DNA from 4 places in the Cellulomonas sp. KRMCY2 genome. Region 3 is predicted to be linked to each of the others. Evidence: riboswitches for the same ligand, from Rfam matches in the RefSeq annotation. Region 3 holds a riboswitch; each other region holds the start of a gene.
What was found. Region 3 has a riboswitch for cyclic di-GMP ahead of K415_RS0102075 (hypothetical protein). Riboswitches for the same ligand answer to the same signal wherever they lie in the genome.

Region 1 (4,825 bases), 3.3 Mb from region 3:
GCCTGACCGGTTGCTGTCCTCGCTGACCGTTCCCGAGCAGGCCTGCCGCCCGCTCTGACGTGCCGTCGCCGGCGTCCTGCGGCCTGAGCGCGTCACGAGCAGCCCTGCCCTTCCGCCGGCCCTGTTCGTCCACGAGCCCTGTCCGTCCACGACGGGCCACGGACGCACGTCCGCCACCGGCCACGCGCCGGACCCTCAGCCCGAGCGCCTGCTGTGGGCGCAACGAGAGTGAACCCAACGTGAGGACTCACCCATGACGAACTCCGCCCTGCAGCTCGTGGCGCTGCTCGCCCTGTCGAGCTTGGTCTGGTGGCTGACCCAGCGTCGACGTGGGCAGTTCCGTCCGTCTGGTCCCACGTCCACGACCCTGACCGGCGCGGGATCGTCGGTCCTGGGGACCGGTCATGCGCTCGGCGCACGCGCGACCTTCGTGCAGTTCTCCGCGGAGACCTGCAGCACCTGCCCGCAGGTCCGCCGGGTGCTGACGGAGGTTGCGTCGTCGGCCCCCGACGTGGGCTTCCTCGAGCTCGCCGCGGACGATCACATGGACCTCGTGCGCCGGCTCGGCATCCTGCGCACGCCGACCGTGCTCCTGCTGGGCCGGGACGGCGAGATCCACTCCCGCACGTCCGGCCCGATCACCCCGGCGCAAGCCACCGCAGCGCTCCACGACCTCCCCTCCAGCCGCACGCACGCGCACGCACCCGTGCCGACCTTCGCATCCGCACCCACGCCTTGGAGCAGCCATGTCTGACCGATCCGACGACCGCACCACCACCACGGACCGCCCGGCAGTCGCGCAGGCACCCGTGACACCCGCGGGCATCGACCCGCGCGGCCCCCGCTTCGGTGCCGCCGTGAGCGCCGCCCTGCTCGGTGCGACGCTGCTGCTCGGCACGACGACGGCCGGTGCGGTGCTGCTGGCCGTGGCTGCCGGGCTGTTCGCGCTCGGTGCGATGCGCGGGGTCCAGGGGACGCTGCAGGCCGCGATCTTCCGCTCGCTGGTGCGTCCGCGCCTGGCTCCGCCGGCCGACCTCGAGGACCCCCGTCCGCCCCGCTTCGCCCAGGTCGTCGGACTTGTCGTGACGGGAGGCGGCCTCCTCGTGGCCGCCGCCGGGGCTCCCGTCGCCGTGCCCGTCGCCGCGGCGATCGCCCTGGTGGCCGCGTTCCTCAACGCCGCATTCGGCCTGTGCCTCGGGTGCGAGCTGTACCTCGTTCTCCGGCGCCTCGCACCGCAGCGCTGACGGCGACCGGCCACGCCATCGGGCGCTCACCGGGTCGTCCGGTGGGAGAATCGTGATGACGGTGGTCTGTCGGCAGGACCCACCTGGACGCTGGCCGCCAGCAGGAGGTTGTGCGATGTCCGCGACCGGAACGGCCTGTGCACCGACCGGCACCCGACGCTCAGCCATCGCAGCGGTGGCGACCGTGGTGCTGGCCGTCCTCACCTCGTGCGCCACCGGAGGCGATCAGGAGCCCGAGCCGAGCTCGGCGCCGACGACGACGGCGTCCGTCGAGCCGAGCCCGACGCCGACGTCAGCCCCGACGCCCACCGAGGTGACGACGCCCACCGTGACCGTCTACTCGATGGTCGACACGCGCACCGGCCTGCGGCTCGTCCGCGAGAGCCGCGACGTCCCTGACGGCGACCTGATGGTCGCAGCCGTCGAGCAGATGATCGCCGGTCCGCTCGACCCGGACTACACCAGCCCCTGGAACCCGATGACCGAGGTGCTGGGCGTGAGCCAGGTCGACGGTGTGGTCGTCGTCGACCTGTCGGCCGACGCGCGGACTGCCACCATCGGGTCGCCGGGTGCGGCGCTCATGATCCAGCAGCTCGTCTACACGGTGACCGACGCGGCCCAGGACCAGGCCGTACCGGTGCTGCTGCAGATCGACGGGGTTCCGGCGGGTGAGCTCTGGGGAGCGGTGTCGTGGGACGCGCCCGTCACACGCGAGTCGCCGGATGCGGTGCGTGCGTACGTGCAGATCGACGAACCGCGCGACGGTGCCGACGTCACGTCCCCGGTCACGGTCTCCGGTGACGCCAGCGCGTTCGAGGCCAACGTGCCGTGGCAGGTCCTCGATGCCGACGGTTCCGAGATCGCCTCAGGTGCAACCCTGACGAGCGAGGGTCAGACGTTCGCCCCGTACAGCTTCTCCGTCGAGCTGCCGCCGGGTACCTACACGATCGTGGTCACCGAGGACGACCCGTCCGACGGTGCCGGTGGCGTGCCGATGAGCGACACGAAGACGATCACTGTCAGCTGAGCACGCAGCACGGTCGGCCGGGCGCACGCGAAGCGGCTGTGGCAGGTCCCGGGTCGGCTGGTGCTCAGGACCGCCTGGCGAGACCCTCGGCGAGCGTGCCGATCAGTGCCGCGGCATCGGCCGGCGCGAGCCGGACACTCGCGACGCACCGGCCGAACCGCCAGGTGCTCACCACGAACACCTCGTCGCGCTCGTGCCAGGTCACCTGCAGCGCCCGGTGCTGGCCACGGACGTCGGACAGGGCCGCTGCGCCGGCCAGCGGCAACGCGATGACCTCTCCCATACCTCGACGATCCTCCCTGGCCACGGCGCTGTCCAGAGATCGATCGGGTGACGGGCCCCGCCGGTCCCGGCCGCGTCCGGCCGGCTGGTCACGGGACCGCGGTGGCCCGACCGGCGAGCTGGATCAGCACGGCCAGTCCGTCCGGCGTTCAACCAGAGCCGACCCTGACCGCGCGCGGCACCGTCGGGTCCCGCGCGAGTCGGGGCAGCAGCCGCACCACAGCAGGCAGGATCCGCAGCACCTCGCCGAGCGTCGCCCGGCCGGGGCGCAGGACGACCAGGGCGACGACGAGCAGGAGCCACAGGACCACGAGGCTGGTCGCCGCGCCGATCAGGACGTCGACCAGGAGGCTCCGACCGTCCATCGCCGACCTCGTCCCCGCGGCCCGGGTGGGCCGGCACTGCCTCAGTGTGCCCGAACGTCCTACCGGTCCGCCCCGGACCGGCGGCCGGCGCTGTCCCGATGAACGAGATCAAGAGCACGGCACGCCGCCCGAGCGCGACTTCGAGGCGCCCGCAACCGCGCCCCGCCCACCGGGCGCAAGGGACTGAGGACCTATGGCATTGTGGCCAGGAACGGGCAAACTGCTCAATGTCAACGAAAAGGGCAAACCCATCGAAAGGTGGGGACGCAAAGCCAGCGGGACCCTCGGGTCGGCCGGGCTCACCGAATGGCAAGGAGCTGAGATGACACCCAAGGTGTCGACCACGTCCACCCGCCGCATGACCGCCACCAGCGGTCTGCTCACCCCCAGCGAGGTCGCCGCGATGTTCCGCGTCGACCCCAAGACCGTGACCCGTTGGGCCAAGGCCGGCAAGCTCTCCGCGATCCGCACGCTCGGCGGTCACCGCCGGTACGACGAGCGTGAGGTCAGGGGCCTGCTGGTCGGCGTCCCGCAGCCGCGCGGCTCGCAGAACTGACCCCGCCGCCCACACCGGTGTGACACGGTGGTGGGATGGACGCCAAGCTCAGAGTTGCCGTCGTCGGTGCTGGCCAGTGGGGTGACCAGCACGCACGGGTCTTCGCGCACCGCACGGACACGACGCTGTGCGCCATCGTCGGTCGGACACCGGAACGCGCCGGAGCGCGGGCCGAGGCCTACGGCACGACGGCGTACACCGACCTCGACGAGATGCTGGATCGCGAGCAGCCCGACCTGGTGACCGTGTGCCTGCCCAACGAGGCGCACTTCGAACCGACGATGCATCTGATCCGCCGCGGCGCTGCCCTGCTGGTCGAGAAGCCGCTCGTTTTCGAGCTGCACGAGGCCGACGCACTGCTCGAGGAGGCAGCGGCTCGCGACCTCTTCTTCGCGATCAACCTCAACCATCGCTACGCCGAGCCGGTGCAGCGAGCCAAGCGCGCGATCGAGGCCGGTGAGCTCGGCGAGCTGGTCTTCGCCGACTGGCGGTTCGGCGGCGAGCCCAACTGGGGCACGTCACCGCACGCCAACCTGATCGAGACCCAGGTCCACGGGATCGACATGCTCGAGCACCTGTGCGGACCGATCGTCTCGGTCATGTGCCAGATGTACGACGGCACCCGCCCGGGAACGTTCACCACGCTCGCCGTCGCCCTCGAGCTCGCCAACGGGGCCGTCGGCACGCTCCTGGGCACGTACGACTCCTCCTACGCCTACCCGGACACGCACCGCCTGGAGATCAACGGGACCCAGGGCCGGGCCCTGATCCAGGACACCGTGCGGCGGCTGACCCTGTCCCGCGCCGGCGACGAGACGTCACAGGTCTGGGAGGCCGGCTACTTCAACGACGAGGCACGCAGCTTCCACTCGACGTTCGACCGCCATGTCGACGCCGTGCTCGGCGCACTGCGCGCGGGGCAGGAGCCTCCCGTGCACGCGCGTGCCGGACGTCGCGCGCTCGCGGTTGCGCACGGCATCATCCGCTCGGCCGAGCAGGGCACCCGGGTGGGGACCGCGCCGGACGCCTGAACCCCTCAGGCCGGCACGCAGTCAGGCCGGCACGTCGAGGTGCTCACCCGGCGCCAGACGCAGGTACGTGCCCGAGCAGAGGCCACCGACGACGCGGTCGACCAGGCTGACCCCGGTCTCGCTGAGGATCGCGTCGTGGATCGGGACGACGGCGCCGGCCCGCACCGACCTGGCGTACTCGACCGCTTCGGCGACCTTGAGCCACGGTGCACTGACCGGGAGCAGGAGCACGCCGACGTCGACGCCCTCCGGCGGCAGGGTGAAGGAGTCCCCCGGGTGGAGCACCACGCCGTCGAGCAGGTACCCGACGTTGGCGATGA
Region 2 (4,825 bases), 2.6 Mb from region 3:
GGCCCGCCTTCGGCTCCACCTCGACGGTTTCGGCTCCTGGCTCGGCCGGCTCAGGGGACCCCAGTGCCAGCACCGGCCGGAAGGCGAGCTGCACCGGTCTGCTCACCATGTCGATCGTCGCCTGGTCGGGCTCCTTCGGCAGACTCACGACGATCGTGCCGTCGCTCGTCTCCACGACCTGCGCGTCGGTCACGCCCGCGACGCCCAGCCGCTGTCGGACCACCGCCGCCGCCTGGGCGAGTGTCTCGCCCGTGACCTGCGTCCCGTCCCCGGCGACCGGCCGCAACGTCACTCCGGGGCCGCGCTGCTCGGCCCCCTGCGTCGTCCCGGGTCCGGTCGACGGGTCGGACCGGTCCTGCTTGGCCGTCTGGACGTTCGCCGTGGCGATCGAGAACCCGATCGCGGCCACCACCGCGACCCCGAGCACGAGCACCGGGACGACGATCGCGGGACGCAGTCCCCGGCTGCGGGGCGTGGCTCCCGGCGGCAGCGGCGAAGGCGGAGCCACGCGCGGCTCCGACGGTTCGGGCAGACGGGACCCGCACGACGCGCAGGAGCGGGCGTCCGGCTCGGCATGCGCGCCACACGATGGGCAACGAGGCATCAGATGTGCGTCCCTTCCGTGCGCCGGCGTACCTGTGCGAGTCCGTGCGCCGACGCACCTGCGCGAGCGCGCAGCGGCTCCGTCGTCGGACGCATCCCGAACGTAGCGGTTGCGCGGACATGACGAGGGCCCCACCCGTCGAGTCGGGTGGGGCCCTCGTCAAGCCTGTCAGTCCTCGCTGGCCCGGGGCTGCGGGACGCCGGTCAGCAGGCCGCGGACCTCGGCCTCGCTGTAGCGGCGGTGGCCACCGAGCGTCCGGATGGCCGAGAGCTTGCCGGCCTTGGCCCACCGCGTCACGGTCTTCGGGTCGACGCGGAACATGCTCGCGACCTCGGAAGGAGTGAGAAGAGCGCCGGGGGCGGCGGTGCGGTTTGCGGACTGCGCGGTCTGTGAGGACATGATGTGCGCTCCTGTCGTTCGGTGTGCCCGGCCGACCCATGGGGTCCCGTTGGCTCTGCGTCCCCACCTCGCGGTGGGTTTGCCCTTGTCGCTGACACGGACAGGGTCACACAATCCGGACATCCACGCAAAGCCAGGACGGCGTTTCCCGGGTTTTTCACCCGTTCGCGCGTGATTCGGGGTCGATTGTGGTGCCCTCGACCCATCGGAGAGGTTCGAGCACACCACGTCCGCCGGGCTAGGTTGCGGGGATGAGTCGATCCGCCGAGCTGGACCAGGTACCGGACGGGTTCGACCGACGGGCGCCGCTCGACCCGCTCGCGCTGCTCGATCACCTCGACCGGCTCGACGCCGGTGCGCTGCGTCGGCGGGGCAGCCTGAAGTGGACGGCCTTCCCGACCGAGATCGCCGCGTGGGTGGCCGAGTCGGACTTCGGCACGGCGCCGGCCGTCACCGCTGCGCTGCACGCCGCGACCGAGGCCGGCGCGTTCGGCTACCTCCCCCCGGCCCTGCGCGCCGAGCTGGCCGACGCCTGCGCGCGATGGCACAGCGAGCGGTACGGGTGGGACGTGCCACCACGGTGGGTCAAGCCGGTCGCCGACGTGCTCGAGGCGTTGCGCATCACGATCGAGCACTTCTCCCGACCGGGTTCGCCCGTGATCGTGCCCACACCGGCCTACATGCCGTTCGTCACCGCTCCGCAGGAGTGGGGCCGCGAGGTCATCGAGGTGCCGCTGGTACCGGACGGCCGGCGGACGACTCTCGACCTGGACGCCCTGGCCGATGCGATCCGTGCCGGCGGGCACCTCGTCCTCCTCACGAACCCGCACAACCCGACCGGTCGGGTCTACCCGCGCAGCGAGCTCACCGCGCTGGCCGAGGTCGTCGACCGGCACGGTGCGCGGGTCTTCTCCGACGAGATCCACGCGCCGCTGGTCTACCCGGGCGCGCGGCACATCCCCTACGCCTCGATCTCACCAGCTGCCGCCGCCCACACCGTGACCGCGACCTCAGCGTCGAAGGCGTGGAACATCCCCGGGCTCAAGTGCGCGCAGATCCTGCTGAGCAACGACGCGGACGAGGCGAGATGGGCGTCGTTCGACATGCTCGCGACGCATGGCGCCTCGACGCTCGGCGTGGTCGCCAACACAGCGGCGTACCGCGACGGCCGGCCCTGGCTCGGCGCGCTCGTCGAGCACCTCGACGGCAACCGTGCCGCGCTGGCCGACGTCCTGGCCGAGCGGGCACCACAGATCGGTCACGTCCCGCCGGAGGGCACCTACCTGGCCTGGCTCGACCTGCGGGCGGCACTGGCGGCGTCGCCCGACGCGCCGCACGACCACCTCGCGCGATGGATCGGCGAACGCACCGGGGTGGCGCTGACCGACGGCGCGGCCTGCGGTCGGGCCGGGCGGGGCTTCGTCCGGTTCAACCTCGCGATGCCCCGCCCGCTGGTGGTCGAGGCCGGACGGCGGATCGCCGCCTGCCTCGACCCTTCAGCCTGACCTCCGGTCGCGACGGCCTGGTCAGGTCGTCGGCTGCTCACCCAGCGCCGGTGCCGGCGTGCCGGCCGAGCCGATCACGGTCCGGGACGGCGCGTGCTGGATCTCGATCCGCCGCGGCTTGGCCTCCTCGGCGACCGGGATCGTCAAGGTCAGGACGCCATCGGCGTAGCTGGCCTCGATCACGTCGAGAGCGAGGCCTCGGCCCAGCGTCAGCTGCCGGACGTAGGTGCCGGACGGCCGCTCGCGCGCCAGCCACTGGACGTCCGCGTCGGTGTGTGCCGTCCGCTCCGCCCTGATCGTCAGGGTGCGGTCCTCCACGTTGACGTCGACGCTGCCCGGGTCCGCGCCCGGCAGGTCGATGTGCAGCACGTAGTGGTCGCCGGACCGGTACAGGTCCATCGGCATCCCGGGCAGAGCCGGTGTCGCTGCCTGCCGGACGGACCCGAGGATCTCGTCCATCCAGCGCGCGGTGTCGGCGAACGGGTCGTAACGGGTAGCCACGCAGATCACCTCCCACAAGGTGCCCCGGACCCTCCGGGGCACGGCGTCAGCCCGGGCGGAGGGACTGCCTCCGCACCAGGCGGCTACACTCCTTTCTTAGCACTCTGCTACCGAGAGTGCCAGCCCCCGACGGTGTCCAGAGCCCAGCCGGGAGCACAGCCACCGCGATTCGTGGCACCGCCACCCAAGGACCTTTGGCACGCGATCCGGACACGTCAGCCACCTACCGTCGTAGGTGGGTCAAGGGCGATCCCCTCCATCACCGACCATGACCGGGAGATCCCCGTGAGCGCACGAACCGTCCGTACGAAGACCCCCGAGACCGCGACCGTCGCCGAGCGGGTGACCCCGGCAACGCCGTCCTCAGCGATCGACGCACTGGTCGCCGGCGCGACGAAGGCGCTGGCCGCCTACGCGTCCTTCACCCAGGAGGACGTCGACCACATCGTCAAGAAGGCGTCCGTCGCGGCGCTGAACCAGCACGGTCAGCTCGCCAAGCTCGCGGTCGCCGAGACCCACCGCGGCGTGTTCGAGGACAAGGCCGTCAAGAACATCTTCGCGTGCGAGCACGTGACGAACTCGATGCGCGACCTCAAGACCGTCGGCATCATCGCCCGGGACGACCTGCACGGCATCATCGAGATCGCCGAGCCGGTCGGCGTGATCTGTGGCGTGACGCCGGTGACCAACCCGACGTCGACAGCGATCTTCAAGTCCTTGATCGCCCTCAAGACCCGCAACCCGATCATCTTCGCGTTCCACCCCTCGGCCCAGCAGAGCTCGGTGGCCGCAGCGAAGATCGTCCGCGACGCAGCCATCGCAGCGGGCGCCCCCGAGCACTGCATCCAGTGGGTCGGTGCGCCGTCGATCGGTGCGACCAACGAGCTGATGAACCACCCCGGCGTCGCGCTGATCCTGGCGACCGGCGGCAACGCGATGGTCAAGGCCGCGTACTCCTGCGGCAAGCCCGCCCTCGGCGTCGGTGCGGGGAACGTCCCGGCCTACATCGAGAAGACCGCGAAGCTCAAGCGCGCGGTCAACGACGTGACGCTCTCGAAGGCCTTCGACAACGGCATGGTCTGCGCGTCCGAGCAGGCCGTGATCCTCGACACCGAGATCTACGACGCGGCGATGGCCGAGTTCGACCGCCTGCACGCCTACCGCTGCAGCCCGACCGAGAAGGCCCAGCTCGAGGAGTTCATCTTCGGCGTCACGGCCGAGTCCGCGAACTGCGCCGGTGCCAAGCTGAACGCCTCGGTTGTCGGGCAGAGCCCGCAGTGGATCGCCGAGCACGCGGGCTTCTCCGTCCCCGCCGACACGTCGATCATCCTCGCCGAGGTCTCCAAGGTCGGACCGGCCGAGCCGCTGACCCGCGAGAAGCTCGCACCCGTGCTCGCCGTCCTGCGGGCCGAGTCTCGCGAGCACGGCATCAAGCTCGCCGAGCAGATGGTCGAGTTCGACGGCATGGGGCACAGCGCAGCGATCCACTCCGAGGACGCAGAGCTGGTCGAGGAGTTCGGCGGTCGCGTCAAGGCGATCCGGGTGATCTGGAACTCGCCGGCCTCCCTCGGTGGCATCGGCAACATCTACAACGCGTTCATCCCCTCGCTGACCCTGGGCTGCGGCTCGTACGGTGCGAACTCGGTCTCGAACAACGTCTCGGCGGTCAACCTCGTGAACATCAAGCGGATCGGCCGGCGGAACAACAACCTGCAGTGGTTCAAGGTTCCGGCGAAGACGTACTTCGAGCCGAACGCGATCCGCTACCTCGAGGACATGGCCGGGATCAACCGGGTCACGATCGTCACCGACGCGA
Region 3 (4,825 bases):
GGAGGCCGTCACCGGGCCCGCCCCGACCTTCGCGGAGTTCGTCCGCCAGATGTCGAGCCAGGCCCGCGCGGGTACGGCGCTGCCCCTGGTGATCCAGTACCGCGGCGAGCTGGTCGGCCAGCTGACCGTCGCCACCATCGTCCGCGGCTCGTTGTGCTCGGGGAGCATCGGCTACTGGGTCAGCGAGCACGTCGCGGGCCGCGGCCTGGCGCCGACGGCGGTCGCGATGGCGATCGACCACTGCTTCGGCCCGGTCGGCCTGCACCGGGTGGAGATCAACATCCGGCCGGAGAACGCCGCGAGCGTGCGCGTCGTGGCCAAGCTCGGGCTCCGCGACGAGGGTCTGCGCGAGCGCTACCTGCACATCCAGGGCTCGTGGTGCGACCACCGGACGTTCGCGATCACCTCGGAGGAGGTGCCGGACGGTCTCCTCGCCCGGTGGCGGACCGCCGGCGGTGCCTGAGAACGACGCCGGCGGAGCCTGAGAACGACACCGGTGTAGTTCAGGCCTCGACACGCCGCGCCGGCTCCTGTCGAGGTGCGCCCGGCTCACCTACCGTCGTGACGTGAGGAACCAGGCCGGCTTCGTGGTGCTCGCCATGGCCGGTCTGTGGATCGCGTACCTGGTGCCGCACCGGCTGCGGTTCCGCCAGCAGCTGCTCGAGTCGCGGACGGATGACCGATTCTCGGAGCGCCTGCGGGTGCTGCGGGTGGCCACGACCGCCGAGCAGGGTACGGATGCCGCGCGGCAGATGGCCGCGCGGCCGGGACAGGTGCAGCTGCACCCGTCCCGAGAGGGCGCACGACGAGGAGACGGGTCCATGGACCGACCGCACGCCACCCGGGACCGGATCTACGCCGACGCTGCCCGCCGCACCGCGGCCGAGCACGCCCGGCGCGCCGCCCACCTCGCCCGGCGGCGAGCCGCAGCCCGACGTCGTGCCGTGCTCACCGTGGTGCTCCTGGTCGCCGTCGCCGGCGGCTGGACCGCAGTCGGCACGATCGGTGCAGGCCTCGCCCTGGGCGCGACCCCGTCGGTGCTGCTCGTCGCCGTCCTGGGCCTCGGCCGCCGGGCCGTGCTCGCCGGGGCGCGCGCCGACGCGGCCTGGGCGGCCGGTGCAGAGCACCGGGTACCCCTGCCGGGCTCGAGCCGGCGGACCTCGACCGGTGGGCGCACGCCCTCGGTCACCGGCCGGGCCGTGCACCCGTCCGATGCGACGACCGAGGTGATGGCACGGGTTCCTGCCGTGGCGGCCGACAGCGCCGCTGCGCCGTCGACGGGTGCCGGCGACGGATCGTCGGACACGGGTGCGACTGCTTCGGTCCGCGGTGGGGCCACCGCGGACGCTGCCATGCCCGAGGCCTCGACCTGGGCGCCGGTTCCGGTGCCACGGCCCGCGTACACGCTCAAGCCCGCCGCCCGCCGCGCCGAGCCGGCACCGCTGGTCCTCGACGACTGGTCGCAGTCCGCCGCGACCACCGTCGTAACCGTCGCAGGTTCGGCCGACGACGAGCAGGCCGTGGACGGATCCCGGTCCGACGGCCGCGGCACGGCTCCGAGCACCGGTGGCCTGAGCCTCGACGCGATCCTGGCCCGACGGCGCGCAGCGGGCGAGTGAGCGCACTCCGCACGTGACAGGCGGTGTCTGGTGGGCACCAGGCACGCGCCCGGTAGGCACCAGGTAGGCACCAGGTAGGCACCAGGCAGCGACCGTCGGGTGCTAATCTTTATCCGCTCTGGGGCTGTGGCGCAGTTGGTAGCGCGTCTCGTTCGCAATGAGAAGGTCAGGGGTTCGAATCCCCTCAGCTCCACCATGTGATGTCGCAGGACATCGGCAACAGGCCGGACCCTCAGGGTCCGGCCTGTGTGCGTTGTCGGGGTCGGCAGTCCCTGGTGCTGTCGATGGTGCGCTCGCGCGTCGGTGCTCATCTCACGGGTTGGACTTCTCAGAGTTGCGCTGTCCCCGCCGATAGGGGAGACACGCCGAGCACTCCGCTCGTCGACAAGGGCAAATCCGTCGCGAGGCGGGGACGCAAAGCCACGGGACCCACGCGGTCAGCCGGGCTACCGAAGAGGGAGTTCAGCTCGTGCGCACATCCATCAAGCTTCTCGGCGCCCTCGCGGCCGCCGGCCTTGTCGCCGCCGGCGGCTCCGCGCTCACTGCCAACAACACGGGCGTCGAGGCCGCCAACGTCGGCTACCAGTCGGCCGTGATCTCCGGCGTCACCGTGTCGAACGTCGAGTACGTGGTCGATCCGCTGGATGCCAGCATGCTGTCGGAGATCGTCTTCACGGAGGCCCCGGACGTCTCCGCGGGGCACCTGGCGATCCTGACGGTCAACGGGCCCACGCAGACCCAGATCACGTGTGACACGTCTGTCGCCCTGACGATCACGTGCCTGACCCCGTCGCTCGTCATCTCCACGATCACATCGATCGCCCTGACGGTCACGACGATCTAGCCGGCACGCGAGGACGAGGCGTCGCCACCCGCGGCGCCCCGTCCGTGACCGAGGGGAGGTGTCGTGAAGCGTCGCGTGGTGCTGCTGATCGCCCTCACCGGCCTGCTCGTCGTCCTGCTCGCCCCGCCGTCGGTCGGCGGTTCCACCTCCTACGTCATCACGCGCGGAGCGAGCATGGAGCCGCGGTTCCACACCGGTGACCTGGCGGTCGTCCGGGCCGGTGGCGACTACTCCGTCGGCGACGTGGTGGCCTACCGGAGCGACCTGCTCAACTCAGTCGTCATGCACCGCATCGTCGCCGTCGAGGACGGTCGCTACACGTTCCAGGGTGACAACAACTCCTGGCTCGACCCGGAGCAGCCCACCGCGACCGACCTCATCGGCGCGCTCGTCGTGCGGGTGCCGCAGGGCGGCACCTGGCTCGAGCGGGTGACCGGCCCCGTGGGGCTCGGTGTGGTCGCCTTCGCGCTGGTGGCCGGCGGCGGGACCGCCGCGCACACGCGGCATCGACGACGGGCCAGGGGCGCGGCTCGGCACAGCATCAGCCGACCGAGCCGTCCGAGCAGCACCAGCCACACGACGATGCCGACCTTGGCCGCCGCACCCCCGTGGATGCGGACCGCCGCGGCCGGCACCGGTGTCCTCGGCGTGCTCGGCCTCGCGCTCGGCGCCCTGGCATGGACCGGTCCGCTGACCGAGCCGACGGTCGGCCAGGAGCCGACGGGCCGGACGATGACGTTCTCCTACACGGCGTCGGTCCCGCCGTCGGCGGCCTACGACGGCACGACCGTGACGTCTCCCAGCCCGGTGTTCCGCACGCTGGCCGACACCGTCGACGTCCAGCTCGCCTACCGAGGACCCTCGGGCCAGATCACCGTGGACGCGGAGCTGTCCACAGCCGGCGGGTGGCGGTCCACCGTTCCGCTCACTGGTCCGGTCGACGTCGCCGACGACCAGGCGGAGCTGGCGGTCAGGCTGGACCTGGTCGCCCTCGAGGCCCGGGCGCAGGCCGCGGCCCTGGCCACCGGGATGCCGGCCGACCAGGTCACCGTCGACGTCGTGGCCTCGGTGCAGTCCGGCGACCTGCCGGCGTTCGCGCCCGCCCTGCACCTGCTGCTGTCCGACCTCCAGCTCCGGCTGGTCGGCGACGCCTCGGCGCTGACGGTGGTGGATGCCGCGGTCGTCGATCGGGTCGCCGAGACGCCCCGATCGATCGCCTTCGGGAACGTCTCGATCTCGGTCGCGACGGGTCGGGCCGTCTCCGGGTGGCTGGCCCTGGGGTCGTTGCTCGTGGCCGCGGCTCTGATCGTCGCGCTGCGCCGGATGTCGCTGCCCGGCGAGGACGCCGAGATCCGGAACCGCTACGGCTCCATGATCGTCGTCGTCCAGCCCATGGTCACCCCCGCCGGACGTCCGGTGGTGGACGTCCCCGAGTTCGCCACCCTGGCGAAGATCGCCGAACGCTACGGGCTGCTCGTCCTGCACTGGACCCGGAGCGGTGTCGGCACCTTCGTGGTCCAGGACGAGGGCACGACCTACCGCTACCGCGCGAGCGTGGATGCGCCGCCGCGCGCCCGGGGCCGTGGATCGACCGCCGCCGCTGCGCCGGACCGGGGCCTCGCCCTCACGGCAACCCACGGGCCGCCGTCGCACCGGTCGCCGGACGTCGGAGCGGTCCGGCCGGGTCTGCCGCACCAGGGGTGACAGGTGGCCTCCGGTGCAACAGACTCGCGACATGAGCCTCGACCCCGTGTCCAGCAACCCCGACCACTACCGCATCGTCTTCGAGAACGACCGGGTCCGTGTCCTGGAGTACACCGACGTCCCCGGTGACCGCACCACGCCGCACCAGCACCCCGACTCGGTGATGATCACGATGAGCTCCTTCGCCCGCCGCCTGCACGCCGGCTCCGGCTACCGGGACGTCGAGCTGTCCGCGGGCAAGGCGATGTGGCTGCCGGCGCAGCAGCACGCCGGCGAGAACGTCGGCGAGAGCCCGACCCACGCGCTCTTCGTCGAGCTCAAGGAGACACCGGGTGCACCGTCCGCGGCCGAGGGCCAGGCGCTGGGCCCGCAGTGACCGCTGACGTCCCGATCCTCCCGATCATCCCGGCCCCCCTGACGGTCGAGCCGCGCCCGGGCGCGCCGTTCGCGGCCGTCGCGGGCATCCGGGTCGTGACCGGTCGGCAGTCCGAGGCCGTCGCGGCGGCCGTGCTCGTCGCCAACCGGATCGGGCGACGCTGCGGCTTCCCGGTCGCGGTGGTCCAGGACGACGACGGCTCACCCGGCGCGATCGTGCTGCGCATCACCTCCCGGTATGCAGACCTCCCGGTGCCCGCGGACCTGGACCCGGAGCTCGCCG
Region 4 (4,825 bases), 1.1 Mb from region 3:
CGTCGGCGAACTCACGGTCCTCGCGGAGGCGGGCGACCAGGCGCATCGTCTTGGTCACGTCCACGGTGTGGAAGACCGAGACGTGCGGCGCGCTGAACGCGCTGCTGACCATCGCCTCGGCGGTCCGCTTGCGCACGGACTTGACCGGGACGCGCGTCGTCCGGCCGTCGTCGGCCACCCGCCCGGAGGCGAGCCACGGCTGGTCGTCGCCCACGTACGTCGCCAGGCTCTGCGGCTGGTTGCCCTGCGACCGGGCCAGCACGTCCTCGCGGGTCACGATGCCGCCCGGACCGGTGGGACGGACGGTCTCCAGGTCGACACCGAGGTCCTTGGCGAGCTTGCGGATCGGCGGCTTGGCCAGCACCGGGTTCGACGTGTGCGGCATCCCCGTCGCCCCCACGCCGTTGTCGGCGCCGTGACCCCGCGGGGCCGGGTGCGGTGCCGGCTGTGGGGCCGGCTGCGGGTTCGACGGTTCGACGGGGGTGTCGGCGGCGCGGCGCGGACGGCGGGTGGCGCTGTGACCGGTGACCCCGTACCCGACGAGGACGGCCCCGCCGACCGTCGACCCCTCCCCGGCACCCGCAGAGCTGTCGGAGGCGGGAGCGCCCGGCACCGCCCCGAGGGCTGACGCCTCGGGGGAGGCGGACAGGTCGGCGGGGGCGGACGGCTCGGGCGGGGCGTCGGGGGTGGTGTCGATGGTGATGATCGGGGTGCCGACCTCGACCGTGGTGCCCGGCTCGGCGAGCAGCGCCGTGACGACGCCTGCGAAGGGGCTCGGCAGCTCGACGAGCGACTTGGCCGTCTCGATCTCCACGATCGTCTGGTTGATCTGCACGCGGTCGCCGACAGCGACGTGCCACTCGACGATCTCCGCCTCGGTCAGGCCCTCACCGGCGTCGGGAAGGCGGAACTGCTCGTACCTGGGCACGGGATGCTCCTCAGTCGGTCGGTCGGTCGGTCGGTCGGTCGGTCAGCGGGCAGGCAGGTCGGTCAGGTCACGCCGGACGGCGCAGGCGGGGCGGACGGCGCAGGCGGGGCGGCCGGCGCAGGCGGGGCGGCCGGTCGTCGGGCCGGGTCACATCGCCATCGCCCGGTCCACGGCGTCGAGCACGCGGTCCAGGCTCGGCAGGTACTCGTGCTCCAGCCGCGCGACGGGGTACGGGCTGTGGAAGCCGCCCACCCGCAGCACGGGTGCCTCGAGGCTGAAGAAGCACTCCTCGGTGATCCGGGCGGCGACCTCGGCGCCGGTCCCGTAGAGCACCGGGGCCTCGTGCACCACGACGCAGCGACCCGTCTTGCGCACGGACGCCGCGATGGTCGCGGTGTCCAACGGCGAGATCGTGCGCAGGTCGACGACCTCGATGCTCGTGCCCTGCGTCGCCGCGGCCGCGGCGGCGCGCAACGCCGTCGCCACGGTGGGCCCGTGCGCGACGACCGTCACGTCCGTGCCGACCCGGGCGACCCGGGCCGCGTCCAGGCCTGCCCCGCTCGTCGCGGTCAGGTCCACCTCGGCCTTGTCCCAGTACCGCCCCTTGGGCTCGAAGAAGAGCACCGGGTCGGGGGAGGCGATCGCCTCCTGGATCATCGTGAACGCGTCGGACGGCGTCGCCGGGGACACCACCCGCAGGCCCGCGGTGTGCGCGAAGAGCACCTCGGGCGACTCGCTGTGGTGCTCGACCGCACCGATGCCGCCACCGAACGGGACCCGGATCACCACGGGCAGCGAGAGCCGCCCGCGCGAGCGGTAGCGCATCTTGGCCAGCTGGGTCGTGATCTGGTCGAAGGCCGGGAAGATGAAGCCGTCGAACTGGATCTCGCAGACCGGCCGGTAGCCGCGCAGCGCGAGCCCGATGGCGGTGCCGACGATGCCGGACTCCGCCAGGGGCGTGTCGACGACGCGGTCCGGACCGAAGTCCTTCTGCAGCCCGTCTGTCACCCGGAACACCCCGCCGAGCATGCCGATGTCCTCGCCCATGAGCATGACCTTCGGGTCACCCTCGAGGGCGGCCCGGAGGCCGAGGTTGATCGCCTTGGCCAGCGTGATCCGCTGGGTCGTCGGGGCGCTCGACTCGCTCATCGAGGCACCTCCGTGCCGGCCGGGACGTCGGTGAACGACTCCTCGTACTGCTCGAACCAGGCGCGCTCGGCATCGACCACGGCGTTCGGGCCCGCGTACACGTGCTCGAACATGACCCTGGTCGACGGCGTGGCCATGGCGTGCACCTCGGCACGCACCCGCACGCCGAGCGCCTCGGCGTCGGCCGCGATCTCGTCCTCGACCTGCTGGGACAGCTCGCCGATCGCGGTCAGGTGGGTGCGCAGCCGGTCGATCGGGTCACGACGACGCCAGTGCTCCTCCTCGGCGGCCGACCGGTAGCGCGTCGGGTCGTCCGAGGTGGTGTGGGCGCCCATCCGGTAGGTGTACGCCTCGATGAACGTGGGACCGCCACCGGAGCGGGCCCGTTCGAGGGCCTCGGCCGTGACGGCGTAGCAGGCGAGGACGTCGTTGCCGTCGACCCGCACGCTGGGCACCCCGAAGCCCTTGCCCCGTTCGACCAGCGGCACGCGCGACTGGCGTTCGGTGGGCTCGGAGATCGCCCACTGGTTGTTCTGGCAGAACAGGACGACTGGGGCGTTGTTCACGGCGGCGAAGACGAACGCCTCGTTGGTGTCCCCCTGGGAGGTCGCGCCGTCGCCGAAGTAGGCGACGACGGCGGCGTCCCGGGTCGGGTCCCCGGAGCCGACCAGACCGTCGCGCTGCAGACCCATCGCGTAGCCCGTGGCGTGCAGCGTGTGCGAGCCGATGACCAGCGTGTACAGGTGGAAGTTGTGCTCGCGCGGATCCCAGCCACCGTGGTCGACGCCCCGGAACTGACGCAGCACGTCGACGAGGTCCACACCGCGGGTGTGCGCGACGCCGTGCTCGCGGTAGGAGGGGAAGACGTAGTCCTGCGCGGCCAGGGCCCGGCCGGAGCCGACCTGGGCGGCCTCCTGCCCGAGGGCGGGCGGGAAGAGGCCGAGCTCACCCTGCCGCTGCAGGGCGGTGGCCTCGGTGTCGAAGCGTCGGACGAGCACCATGTCCCGGTACAGGCCGCGCAGGGCCTCGGGATCGAGGTGGGCGACCCGGGGCGAGTAGTCCGGGTGGTCGACGCGCTCCCCGGTGTGGGTCAGCAGCTGGACGAGGTCGGGCTCGTTCACGCAGGGTCCTTCCGGGTGGACGGCCGGCTAACTTACGTCAGCGTAGGCTACGGAACCGTAGGTTGTCGGTGGTCAGGCACCACAAAGCCGCGCAGGACAGCGTTGTGGCGATCCTCCAAAGGCGCCCGCCCGAGCGCGGGGGAGCCTCGTCGACGACGACCGGCGGATCCTGCTCGGCGATCGTGGCCACGGACCGCACGGCGCGGTCGTGTGTGACCTAGATCACACACGGAGCTCCTCAAGGATGTCCGGTATGTCGTCGATGACGGGAATGAGGCACACCCGGACCGTGACGAGTCGGGTCGTTCCTCACATCAGCGACAAGGGCAAACCCGCCGGAATGCGGGGACGCAAAGCCAGGGGCCCAGACGGGCAGCCCAGCTACCGAACGATGGGGAGACCGCCATGCGGGACACCGCCTCAGCCGCACCCTCTCGCGTGACGCCGGGACAGGTGGCGAACCCGTTCCGGGTCGACCGCGCGACAGTGACCCGGTGGGCGACCACCGGCAGGACCGCGTCGGCGCTGACGCTCGACGGCCTTCGCCGGGGCGTCGAGGCCGAGGTGTGCGAGTTCCTTGGAAGGGTCCCCACGCAGGTCCGCTGACGGCTCGTCCGGGTGTCCGGGTGTCCGGACGTCTGGACCGTCCGGGTGTCCGGCCGGTGGGGTCTCAGCGCCAGCCCGGGGGTGGCGGGCCACCTGGCCGGGGAGGACCGGGGATCGCCGGATAGCCGCCGGGATAGCCCTGGCCGGCGCCCTGCGCCGCCCGCAGCGCCCGCTGGACGGGCCACTCCGCGAAGGCGAAGACCAGGAACATCACGATGTTGACCACCGGCACCAGCATGATCAGGATCCACCAGCCGGAGTAGCCCGCCTTGCGGAGGATCGCCACGTAGGCGGCGATCCCGATCACCCACACGACGGCCATCACCCCGAAGAAGACCCAGGCCGCGGCCCCGGTGAGGTCGAAGCTCTCAGACCAGTCGTACAGGTCAGGATCCATAGGGCCGATCATGGCCCGGTCCGGCGCACCGGCGCCAGGGTCCGGCCCGTCCGCCGGCCCGGTCGGAGCCGGCCGGCCCGCTCGTCCCACCGGCCCGGTCAGAGCCAGCCGGCGGCGACCTCGAGGACCCGGTCGTTGGCGGTGGGCTCGCCCACGCTGATCCGCACACCCTCACCGGCGAACGGCCGCACCAGCAGGCCGTCGTCTGCGGCGTCGGCCGCGATCTCGAGGGTGCGGGCACCCGTCGCCAGCCAGACGAAGTTCGCCTGGGTCTCCGGCACCGTCCAGCCCTGGCCGCGCAACCCGGCCACGAGCCGTTCGCGTTCGGCGACGACGGCGTCCACCCGCTCGAGCAGGGCGGCCTCCGCCTCGAGCGATGCCAGGGCGGCGACCTGAGCCAGGTGGTTCACCCCGAACGGCGTCGAGGCGGTGCGCACCCCGCGGGCCAGGTCCTGATGGGTCACCGCGTACCCGACCCGCAGAGCGGCCAGCCCGTAGGCCTTCGAGAAGGTCCGCAGGAGCACGACGTTCGGGTGCGCGGCGAGCACGGCGGCGCTGTCGATCGCGCTGGGCTGCCGCACGAACTCCACGTACGCCTCGTCCAGGACGACCAGCACGTCCTGC

Region 1: linked by a shared signal. The riboswitch ahead of K415_RS0117395 (BldC family transcriptional regulator) and the one ahead of K415_RS0102075 (hypothetical protein) in region 3 are both predicted to bind cyclic di-GMP.
Region 2: linked by a shared signal. The riboswitch ahead of K415_RS0114245 (BldC family transcriptional regulator) and the one ahead of K415_RS0102075 (hypothetical protein) in region 3 are both predicted to bind cyclic di-GMP.
Region 4: linked by a shared signal. The riboswitch ahead of K415_RS0107440 (hypothetical protein) and the one ahead of K415_RS0102075 (hypothetical protein) in region 3 are both predicted to bind cyclic di-GMP.

What each region holds. Positions count from the first base shown of each region.
Region 1 is NZ_JAGF01000001.1:3,689,194-3,694,018, forward strand. It holds gene K415_RS0117370 (thioredoxin family protein) at 254-754, shown strand; gene K415_RS0117375 (DUF4395 domain-containing protein) at 747-1,244, shown strand; gene K415_RS23015 (Gmad2 immunoglobulin-like domain-containing protein) at 1,360-2,271, shown strand; gene K415_RS0117385 (hypothetical protein) at 2,336-2,554, opposite strand; gene K415_RS0117390 (hypothetical protein) at 2,703-2,918, opposite strand; cyclic di-GMP riboswitch class I at 3,150-3,225, shown strand; gene K415_RS0117395 (BldC family transcriptional regulator) at 3,277-3,474, shown strand; gene K415_RS0117400 (Gfo/Idh/MocA family protein) at 3,510-4,505, shown strand; gene K415_RS0117405 (MBL fold metallo-hydrolase) at 4,527-4,825, opposite strand, start outside.
Region 2 is NZ_JAGF01000001.1:3,015,743-3,020,567, reverse strand. It holds gene K415_RS0114250 (hypothetical protein) at 1-508, opposite strand, end outside; partial or broken gene K415_RS25170 (zinc ribbon domain-containing protein) at 536-604, opposite strand; gene K415_RS0114245 (BldC family transcriptional regulator) at 773-1,003, opposite strand; cyclic di-GMP riboswitch class I at 1,021-1,097, opposite strand; gene K415_RS0114240 (MalY/PatB family protein) at 1,255-2,508, shown strand; gene K415_RS0114235 (Hsp20/alpha crystallin family protein) at 2,530-3,009, opposite strand; gene adhE (bifunctional acetaldehyde-CoA/alcohol dehydrogenase) at 3,295-4,825, shown strand, end outside.
Region 3 is NZ_JAGF01000001.1:410,284-415,108, reverse strand. It holds gene K415_RS0102090 (GNAT family N-acetyltransferase) at 1-463, shown strand, start outside; gene K415_RS0102085 (hypothetical protein) at 567-1,619, shown strand; tRNA gene K415_RS0102080 (tRNA-Ala) at 1,740-1,815, shown strand; cyclic di-GMP riboswitch class I at 1,999-2,073, shown strand; gene K415_RS0102075 (hypothetical protein) at 2,089-2,463, shown strand; gene K415_RS22440 (signal peptidase I) at 2,527-4,167, shown strand; gene K415_RS0102065 (cupin domain-containing protein) at 4,199-4,543, shown strand; gene K415_RS0102060 (family 20 glycosylhydrolase) at 4,540-4,825, shown strand, end outside.
Region 4 is NZ_JAGF01000001.1:1,536,206-1,541,030, reverse strand. It holds gene K415_RS0107460 (dihydrolipoamide acetyltransferase family protein) at 1-928, opposite strand, end outside; gene K415_RS0107455 (alpha-ketoacid dehydrogenase subunit beta) at 1,076-2,077, opposite strand; gene pdhA (pyruvate dehydrogenase (acetyl-transferring) E1 component subunit alpha) at 2,074-3,198, opposite strand; cyclic di-GMP riboswitch class I at 3,514-3,587, shown strand; gene K415_RS0107440 (hypothetical protein) at 3,604-3,804, shown strand; gene K415_RS22630 (DUF805 domain-containing protein) at 3,869-4,201, opposite strand; gene hisC (histidinol-phosphate transaminase) at 4,300-4,825, opposite strand, start outside.